Linked DNA regions of Nitratireductor mangrovi. The protein of the gene in region 2 binds, or shares a complex with, the protein of the main gene of each other region. Links are inferred from orthologs where the notes say so. Each region holds a gene or a part of one and is shown on either strand. Other genes may lie near its edges.

Region 1 (4,434 bases), 3.3 Mb from region 2 along the record:
ACATGTCAAGCAAAAAAATAATGTATTTTTAGATAGCCGACGACCGAAGAAGAGGCTTCGGACAAAGGGATTGATTCATAACAGTTTATGCGTTGCCTGCCTTGCCGGGCGAACACGCCGGAGCCGCCAGAGGCGTCCAAGAGATTAAAAAACCCTTACCGCCGCCCTTGCTCTTCAACCGCCACATTTTGTAATGTCGGTCCATCGGAAGGGACAGGGCCGTCAGGCCTCAATACCCAGAAAAATTGCCGCTTGCGACGCGGGGGCGTTTCCCGCGAGCGGGAAGGTCGTGCCCTTTCGACGCGCCGGTTCGCGGGCGTGAATCTGGTTGAAGAGTGACGAGGATCGGTCCGGCGGCAGCGCCGGCCAGGGGAACTTTTTGACCATCGGCAGGCACTTCGACGCGTCCGCGCGCCGGGGGAAAACGGGGACGGGCTGACCACGATGCGGTCGGTTGTATTCGAGTGAGGTGGCGCTCGGGCCGTTTGGCCCGGTCGTCTGAACGAGGACATGCGCGGCGTTGCGCCGCGCATGACGGGAATACATTGCCAAATGAAAAGGGAAAACGGGATGCAAGGCGGCTTGGAAATGGGGAGAGCGGCGGCGCTCCCCTTTGTTCAATTCAGAAAGGGAGACGATGAGGTGAGCGGGGGCGCCGGGGCGCACGAGCAATTCGAGCGCGTCAGGGTGCAACTGCGCGCGCAGCTGGGCCTGGAGGTCTATTCGAGCTGGTTCGGCCGCATGAAGCTTGCCGAAGCCGCGCGGGGGCTGGTCCGCCTGTCGGTACCGACTGCCTTTTTGCGTTCCTGGATCAACAGCCACTACCTGGAGCTGATCACGGATCTCTGGAAGCGCGAAGATCCCGCCCTCATGCGGCTCGAGATCGTCGTGCGCAGCGCCACCCGCAGCACGCGCAGCACGCCGGAAACCGAGCCGGCGCCAGCCCGCAACATCACACGGTCGTCGCAGGCAACGCTGGCGAGCGGAACCGCCGTCAGCACCAAAGCGACCCCGACGAAGCCGACTTCGGCGGACGCGGCGAAAAACCAGAGCGTGCTCGGTTCGCCGCTGGATTCGCGTTATACGTTCGATTCCTTCGTCGAGGGTCCGCCGAACCGCGTCGCCTTCGCCGCGGCCCGTACCGTGGCCGAGAGCCCGAGCGCGTCGCTGCGCTTCAACCCGCTCTTCGTCCACGCCTCCGTCGGGCTGGGCAAGACCCACCTCCTGCAGGCGATCGCCGCGGAGGCCTTGAAGCGCAATCCGCAGATGCGCGTGGTCTACCTGACCGCGGAATACTTCATGTGGCGCTTCGCAACCGCAATCCGCGACAACAACGCACTGACGCTGAAGGAGCAGTTGCGCGACATCGACCTGCTGATCATCGACGACATGCAGTTCCTGCAGGGCAAGTCGATCCAGCACGAGTTCTGCCATCTCATCAACATGCTGCTCGACAGCGCGCGCCAGGTTGTCGTCGCGGCCGACCGGCCAGCCGCCGAGCTTGAATCGCTGGAGCCCCGGGTGCGCTCGCGCCTGCATGGCGGCGTGTCGCTGGAAATGTCGTCGCCCGACATGGATATGCGGCTGCGCATGCTGCAGCAGCGGCTGGCATCGGCGCGCGTGGAAGACCAGTCGCTCGACATTCCGGCAAATGTCCTGGAGCATGTCGCGCGGGCGGTCACCGGCAGCGGGCGCGAACTCGAGGGCGCGTTCAACCAGCTGCTGTTCCGCCGTTCCTTCGAGCCGCAGCTGAGCATCGAGCGCATCGATGAACTGCTCGGCCACATGTTCCGGCCCGGCGACCCGAAGCGGGTGCGCATCGAGGACATCCAGAGGATCGTCGCACGGCACTACAACGTGTCGAAGACCGAGCTTCTGTCGAACCGGCGCACGCGCACGATCGTCAAGCCGCGCCAGGTGGCCATGTATCTGTCCAAGATCATGACGCCGCGCTCGCTGCCCGAAATCGGCCGCCGCTTCGGCGGTCGCGATCATACGACGGTGCTTCACGCGGTGCGCAAGATCGAGGAACTGTCGGGCGCCGACCAGACGCTGGCGCAGGAACTGGAACTGCTGCGCAGGCTGATCAGCGACCAGGCCTGATCTGCCCGCCGCGGCGCCGCCGCACGCGCCGCAGCTTATCCCCTGCCAATGCCCGCACGGCGCGCGCCAAAGCGCCGCGCGGGCTTGCCTTCGCGGGGCTTTTCCTGTCATTTTGGCTTGATTCCGGCCCGTCTCGGGCCGTTCTTTTCTCTGCTTCCCGGGCGAAGCTCTCCTCGGTACGAGACCATCGATGCGCGTTACACTTGAACGTTCGAATCTCCTGAAGTCGCTCAATCACGTGCACCGCGTCGTCGAGCGCCGCAACACGATTCCGATCCTGTCGAACGTCCTGCTCAAGGCCGACGGCGCCGTGCTCGAAATGAAGGCGACCGACCTCGACATCGAGGTGACCGAGGCGACGGCGGCGCAAGTGGAACAGGGTGGCGCAACGACGGTGCCGGCGCATCTGCTCTACGACATCGTGCGCAAATTGCCCGAGGGAGCGGAAGTGATGCTGAAGACCGACGAGGACGGACGGTCGATGTCGGTGATCGCCGGGCGCTCCAACTTCCGCCTGCAATGCCTGCCGCAATCGGACTTCCCCGAACTTTCGGCCGGCAGCTTCTCGCACATCTTCAGGATCGAATCGACGGCGCTCAAGGGGCTGATCGACAAGACGCAGTTTGCGATCTCGACCGAGGAGACGCGTTACTACCTCAACGGCATCTACCTGCACACGCTGGAAAGCGGCAGCGCGCTGGTGTTGCGCGCGGTCGCTACCGACGGCCACCGCCTGGCCCGGGCCGAGATCGAGGCGCCGGCCGGCTCCGAAGGCATGCCGGGCATCATCGTTCCGCGCAAGACCGTGAGCGAGTTGCAGAAGCTGGTCGACGCGCCGGACGTCAAGGTCGCCGTGGAACTGTCGGACACCAAGATCCGCTTCACCATCGGCAGCGTGATCCTGACCTCCAAGCTGATCGACGGCACGTTTCCGGATTACCAGCGCGTCATCCCGTCCGGCAACAACAAGAAGCTGGTCATCGACCGGCAGAGTTTCGCCCAGGCGGTGGACCGCGTCTCGACGATCTCCTCCGAGCGCGGCCGCGCGGTGAAGCTCGCCATCGCCGATGGTCAGGTTACGCTTACCGTGAACAATCCCGACTCCGGCAGCGCGGTCGAGGAGATACCGGCGGATTACGACGCCGACCCGATCGAGATCGGCTTCAACGCGCGCTACCTGCTCGACGTGGCCGGGCAGCTGACCGGCAGCGAGGCGAAATTCATGCTCGCCGACGCCGGCTCGCCCACGCTGATTCACGACATGGCCGACGAGCAGGCGCTTTACGTGCTGATGCCGATGCGTGTCTGATCCGGGCGGCGCGCCGCGACAGGACGCCACCGTGGCCCAGAAGCCGCCAAGGGTTTCGATAGGTAAGCTCAAGCTTACAGATTTCCGCAGCTACCGCGAGCTTTCGGTAAGCTTCGATGGCGGCGCGGTGGTGCTGACCGGCGAGAACGGGGCCGGCAAGACCAACCTCCTCGAAGCGATTTCGTTGCTGACGCCCGGGCGCGGGCTGCGGCGGGCCGCCTATGCCGACGCGGTGCGCGAAGGTGCGGGGGGTGGCTTTGCCGTCCATGCCTCCATCGACGGCCCCGACGGCGCGGTCGAGATCGGCACCGGAGCGGGCGGACCGCCAAATGGCGAAAGCGAGGGCGGCCGCAAGGTGCGTATCAACGGCGCGCCGGCGCGCTCGGCCGACGAGATGCTCGAATGGCTGCGGGTGATGTGGCTGACGCCGGCGATGGACGGGCTCTTCACCGGGCCGGCCTCGGACCGGCGGCGCTTCCTCGACCGGCTTGTCCTGACGATCGACCCGGCGCACGGCCAGCGCGCGCTCGACTACGAGAAGGCGATGCGGGGCCGCAACCGGCTGCTGGCCGACAACCAGCGCGACGAGACCTGGTTCGCGGCGATCGAGGCGCAGATGGCGGAGACGGGAGCGGCGATCGCCGCCGCGCGGGTCGAGATGGTGCGCCTGCTGGCGGCAATGGTTGAAAAGACCCCGGAGGACGGCGCCTTTCCGCGCGCCGACCTGGCGATCGAAGGTTATCTCGAAGGCATCCTCGCCGAGCGCCCTGCGGTGGAGGCCGAGGAGAGTTTCCGCGAAAGGCTGGAGCGCGAGCGCGAGCGCGACCGCAGCGCCGGCCGCACGCTCGACGGGCCGCACCGCTCCGACCTGATCGTGCGCCACAGGCCGAAGGCGATGCCGGCCGCACTCTCCTCGACTGGGGAGCAGAAGGCACTGCTGGTCGGCATCGTGCTTTCGCATGCACGGCTGACCGGGGAACTGGCCGGCATGGCGCCGATCCTGCTGCTCGACGAAATCGCCG
Region 2 (5,551 bases):
TTCACAACGCCAGCCGCATCAGCGGCCGGCCCGGCTTGCGTTCCGCCACCGCCTCGAACCCCGCCTTTTCGAACACCCGGGTCGAGCCGACGAACAGGCCGATCGAGCGGGCGCTTTTGGATTCCGTCATCGGACAGGCGTCGAGGAGGCGCGCGCCGTTTTCGCGCGCATGCGCGATCCCGGCGGCCAGCAGCCGGTGGGTCAAGCCGGCGCCGCGCGCCTTGCTGCGGATGAAGAAGCACGACACCGCCCAGACGGCGCCGTCGTCGCGCTCCGCGTCGTCGAGCGGCGCCGAGACGCGGCCGGCATTGTTCCATTCGGGTACATCGGCACGCGGCCCGACCTGCATCCAGCCGATGCCGACCCCGCCATCGAGCGCCATCAGCCCCGGCGGCGGGCCGTCCTCGACCCGTTTCATGAAATGTGCCTTGTTGCTTTCGCGGTTGTTTTCGCGCCGCGCGGCCGGCGGCAGCCGGAAATGTGTGCACCAGCACCCGTAGCAGGCCCCCTGCTTCCCGAAGAGGTCCTCGAGCACCGGCCAAAGATCGAATGTAAGCGGCCTGATATCCACAACCATAGCGTCCCCTCCCGGGCGCCTTGTGTTGCGGCCCCGCCTCGACTACCATGCAATTTGTTCTCTTTATGTTCGCAGCGATGAGACAAGCTGTCAACGATCCGCAAGCCGGTTTCTGCCGCGACTGCCTTACCCCGCAGCAGCGTGCGGCGGCGCGGCGCTGCGAGCATTGCGGCAGCCCGCGCCTCCTGCGGCACAGCGAGCTCTACCGGCTCGCGATCGCCCATATCGACTGCGACGCCTTTTATGCCGCGGTCGAAAAGCGTGACCGGCCGGAACTGCGCGACAAGCCGCTGATCATCGGCGGCGGCAAGCGCGGCGTGGTGTCGACCGCCTGCTATATCGCCCGAATCAACGGCGTGCGCTCGGCGATGCCGATGTTCAAGGCGCTGGAAGCCTGTCCCCACGCCGTGGTGCTGCCGCCCGACATGGAAAAATACGCCCGCGTCGGCCGCGAGGTCCGCGACAGGATGACGGCGCTCACGCCGCTGGTCGAGCCGATCTCGATCGACGAGGCCTTCCTCGATCTCGCCGGCACCGAGAAGCTGCATGGCATGCCGCCGGCGCTGGTGCTGGCGCGGTTCGCGCGCGCCGTCGAGGACGAGATCGGCATCACCGTCTCCGTCGGGCTTTCCTATTGCAAGTTCCTCGCCAAGGTCGCCTCCGATTTCAACAAGCCGCGCGGCTTTGCCGTCATCGGCGAAGCCGAGGCGCTCGGATTCCTGGCCGAGCAGCCGGTGACCCTGATCTGGGGCGTCGGCAAGGCCTTCGCGGCGACGCTGGAGCGCGACGGCATCCGCCGCATCGCGCAGTTGCAGGCGATGGAGCGCGGCGAACTGATGAAGCGCTACGGCTCGATGGGTGACCGGCTCTACCACCTGTCGCGCGGCCTCGACGAACGCCGCGTCCATGCCGACCACGACGCCAAGAGTGTTTCGGCCGAAACCACCTTCGACACCGACCTCGCCTCGCCCGAGGATCTGGTGCCGGTGCTGCGCGCCTTGTCGGAAAAGGTCTCGGCGCGGCTGAAGAAGGCCGGCATTGCCGGGCGCACCGTGGTGCTGAAGCTGAAGACGCGCGACTTCAGGCTGCGCACCCGCAACCGGCGGCTGGCCGATCCGACGCGGCTTGCCGACCGCATCTTTTCAACCGGTCACGAGCTGTTGCGCAAGGAGACCGACGGCACGCGCTACCGGCTGATCGGCATCGGTGTGTCGGACCTTTCGCCGGACGACAAGGCCGATCCCTCCGACCTCGTCGACGTCGCCGCCCACAAGCGGGCGCTGGCCGAAGGCGCCATCGACCGCCTGCGCGAAAAATACGGCACCAAGGCCGTGGAGACCGGCTACACCTTCGGCAAGGGCAGCCGCGGCCGCCCGCAGCGCGAGGGCTGACTGCCGTCCGCAACCTCCCGGCGCCCTGTCCTTGCCCGGCCTGCCGCCGAAACCGCCTGTGGCAAACGCGACATCGGCCTTGGCCGCCGCCCTGCGATCGGAAACAATGCCGGCTTCGACCTTGAGTCCCGGCATGAGCGAAACGACCCATGGCCTCCGAACGACTTCCCCGCGATCCGCTGTTGCGCGAGGCCATGCAGGCGGCGGCCGCGCCGGCGGCCCCTGCCCGGCCCTTCATCCATCTGCGCGTCCATTCGGCTTATTCGCTGCTCGAAGGCGCGCTGCCGCTGGCGAAGATCGTCGGTCACGCGGTCAGGGACACGGCACCGGCGATCGCCGTCGCCGACACCAACAACCTGTTCGGGGCGCTGGAATTTGCCCAGAAGGCGGTCAAGGACGGTGTCCAGCCGATCATCGCCTGCCAGCTCGACACGCTGTTCGAGGGTGAGGAGGCGACCGGCTCGCGTTCTTCGCGCGACAACCGCCCCGACCTCGCCGCTCTTGTGCTGATCGCCGCCGACGAGCAGGGCTACGCCAATCTGGTACGGCTGGTGAGCCGGGCCTATCTCGACACGCCGGCCGGCGCGCCGGTCCACGTGACGGCCTCCTGGATCGCGGAGCATGCCGCAGGCGTCATCTGCCTTTCCGGCGGCCCCGGCGGCCCGGTCGGACGGGCGCTGGCCGCCGACCACGCGCCGCTCGCCGAGCAGCGAATTTTGAAACTCAAGGAGATCTTCGGCGACCGGCTTTACGTCGAGCTGCAGCGCTATGACGGCTACGACCGCGCTGTCGAAGCGGCGACCGTCGAACTGGCTTACCGTCACGAACTGCCGCTGGTCGCCACCAACGAAGCGTTTTTCCCGACCCGCGACGACTACGAGGCCCATGACGCGCTGATCGCCATCGCCGAGGGCACGGTGATCGCCGTCGACGAGCGTCGCAAGCTCACCCCCGACCACCACCTGAAAAGCCAGGCCGAGATGGCAGCGCTCTTCGCCGACCTGCCGGAGGCGATCGACAATACGGTCGAGATCGCGCTGCGCTGCTCCTACTTTCCGAAGAACCGCGCCCCGATCCTGCCGCGTTTCACCGCCGGCTCCGCCGACGACGCCGAGGTTGCCGAGAAGGCCGAGGCCGACGAGCTCAAGCGCCAGGCGCGCGAAGGCCTCGCGCATCGCCTTGAAACGCTGGGGCTCAGCGCCGGCTACGGCGAGGACGACTACCGCCAGCGTCTGGAACACGAGCTCGCCATCATCGAGCGCATGAAATATCCGGGCTACTTCCTGATCGTCGCCGACTTCATCAAATGGGCCAAGGCGCACGACATTCCGGTCGGGCCCGGTCGCGGCTCGGGCGCGGGCTCGCTGGTCGCCTATGCGCTCACCATCACCGACGTCGACCCGCTGCGCTTCTCGCTGCTGTTCGAGCGCTTCCTCAACCCCGACCGCGTCTCGATGCCCGACTTCGACATCGACTTCTGCCAGGACCGGCGCGACGAGGTGATCCGCTACGTCCAGGAAAAATACGGCCGCGACCAGGTCGCGCAGATCATCACCTTCGGAACGCTGCAGGCGCGCGCCGTGCTGCGCGATGTCGGCCGCGTGCTTCAGATGCCGTACGGGCTGGTCGACAGGCTGACAAAGCTGGTGCCGGCCAATCCCGCCAACCCGGTCAAGCTCGCCGACGCGATCGCCGCCGAGCCGCGCTTTGCCGAGGAGACGGAGAAGGAGCCGATCGTCGAGCAGCTTCTGGAGATCGCCCAGAAGCTCGAGGGGCTCTACCGCCACGCCTCCACCCACGCCGCCGGCATCGTCATCGGCGACCGACCGCTGTCGGAACTGGTGCCGATGTACCGCGACCCGCGCTCCGACATGCCGGTCACCCAGTTCAACATGAAAAAGGTCGAGGACGCCGGGCTGGTCAAGTTCGACTTCCTCGGCCTGAAGACGCTGACGGTGCTGGAGACCGGCGTAAAACTCATCCGCCGCAAGGGCATCGACGTCGACCTCGCCAAGATCCCGCTCGCCGATCCGGACACCTACGCCATGCTGTCGCGCGGCGAGACGGTCGGCATCTTCCAGGTGGAATCGGCCGGCATGCGCAAGGCGCTGATCGGCATGAAGCCCGACTGCATCGAGGACATCATCGCGCTGGTCGCGCTTTATCGGCCGGGCCCGATGGAGAACATCCCCACCTACAACGCCCGCAAGCACGGCGAGGAGGAGATGGTCTCGATCCATCCCAAGATCGACCATCTGGTGAAGGAGACGCAAGGCGTCATCGTCTACCAGGAGCAGGTGATGCAGATCGCCCAGGAGCTTGCCGGCTACACGCTCGGCGAAGCCGACCTGCTGCGCCGCGCCATGGGCAAGAAGATCCGCGCCGAAATGGACAAGCAGCGCGAGCGCTTCGTCACCGGCGCGGTCGAGCGAGGCGTGGCCAAGGGCCAGGCCGATTTCATCTTCGACCTTCTGGCCAAGTTCGCCGACTACGGCTTCAACAAGTCGCACGCCGCCGCCTACGCCATCGTCTCCTACCAGACCGCCTGGATGAAGGCGCATCACCCGGTCGAGTTCATCGCCGCATCGATGACGCTCGACATGGCGAACACCGACAAGCTGGCCGACTTCCGCCAGGACGCGATCCGCCTCGGAATCGACGTGGTGGCTCCCTCCGTCATGACCTCGCATCGCGATTTCGAGGTCGGCGAAAACCGCATCTTCTATTCGCTGGCCGCCATCAAGGGCGTCGGCGACGCCGCCGTCGAGCACATCGTCGAACGGCGCAACGAAAAGCCGTTCGCGAGCCTTGAGGATTTCTGCGAGCGTGTCGACCCGCGCATCGTCGGCAAGCGGGTGCTGGAAAGCCTCGTCCAGGCCGGCGCGCTCGACTGCTTCGGCCGCGACCGCGCCGCGATGTTCGCCGGCGTCGAGCTGATGATGGGGCTCGCCCAGCGCGCGGCCGAGAACGCGATCTCCGGCCAGGCCGACATCTTCGGCGGCGCGCTTGCCGGCGCGCCCGAACCGCTGCGCCTGCCGGCGGTCGATCCGTGGCTGCCGGCCGAACGGCTGCACCGCGAGTTCCAGGCCGTTGGCTTCTACCTGTCGGCCCATCCGCTCGACGAATACCGCGCCGCGCTGGAAAAGATGCGGGTCCAGAACTGGGCCGAGTTTTCCGCGGCGGTCAAGCGCGGCGCCTCGGCCGGGCGGTTGGCCGGCACGGTCACCTCGAAGCAGGAGCGCAAGACCCGCACCGGCAACAAGATGGGCGTGGTGAACTTTTCCGACACCACCGGCCAGTTCGAGGCGGTGCTTTTTTCAGAAACGCTGGCGCAATACCGCGACCTGCTCGAGGCCGGCACCTCGGTCGTCATCACGGTTGCGGCCGAGGACCGGCCGGAGGGCATCAATCTGCGCATCCAGACGGTACAGTCGCTGGAAGACGAGGCAAGCCGGCTGCAAAAGGCGCTGCGCATCTATCTGCGCGATTCCGCGCCGGTCTCGGCGCTCGCCAACCAGCTCGGCCAGCGCGGCGAAGGCGAGGTCTCGCTGATCCTGATCAAGGCGGGCGGCGCCGGCGAGGT

Evidence for each region. The genes of interacting proteins can lie anywhere in the genome.
Region 1: the proteins of FQ775_RS06305 (region 2) and dnaN are in contact, whole or in part, in a solved structure (PDB 1OK7), measured with the Escherichia coli proteins. The link is inferred for Nitratireductor mangrovi from one-to-one orthologs.

What each region holds. Positions count from the first base shown.
Region 1 is NZ_CP042301.2:4,602,221-4,606,654, reverse strand. Bases 1,499-4,352 are described here. They hold dnaN (DNA polymerase III subunit beta), read left to right. Parts: upstream 1,499-2,293; coding sequence 2,294-3,412; downstream 3,413-4,352. Other genes in these bases: recF (DNA replication/repair protein RecF), read left to right, coding at 3,444-4,352; dnaA (chromosomal replication initiator protein DnaA), read left to right, coding at 1,499-2,103. Outside these bases: FQ775_RS22615 (hypothetical protein), read right to left, coding at 223-672; more of dnaA, read left to right, coding at 571-1,498; more of recF, read left to right, coding at 4,353-4,434. UniProt on the Escherichia coli protein: Confers DNA tethering and processivity to DNA polymerases and other proteins. Acts as a clamp, forming a ring around DNA (a reaction catalyzed by the clamp-loading complex) which diffuses in an ATP-independent manner freely and bidirectionally along dsDNA.
Region 2 is NZ_CP042301.2:1,292,318-1,297,868, reverse strand. What follows is about bases 1-2,805. They hold FQ775_RS06305 (DNA polymerase IV), read left to right. Parts: upstream 1-642; coding sequence 643-1,968; downstream 1,969-2,805. Other genes in these bases: dnaE (DNA polymerase III subunit alpha), read left to right, coding at 2,118-2,805; FQ775_RS06310 (GNAT family N-acetyltransferase), read right to left, coding at 2-577. Outside these bases: more of dnaE, read left to right, coding at 2,806-5,551. UniProt on the Escherichia coli protein: Poorly processive, error-prone DNA polymerase involved in translesion repair and untargeted mutagenesis. Copies undamaged DNA at stalled replication forks, which arise in vivo from mismatched or misaligned primer ends.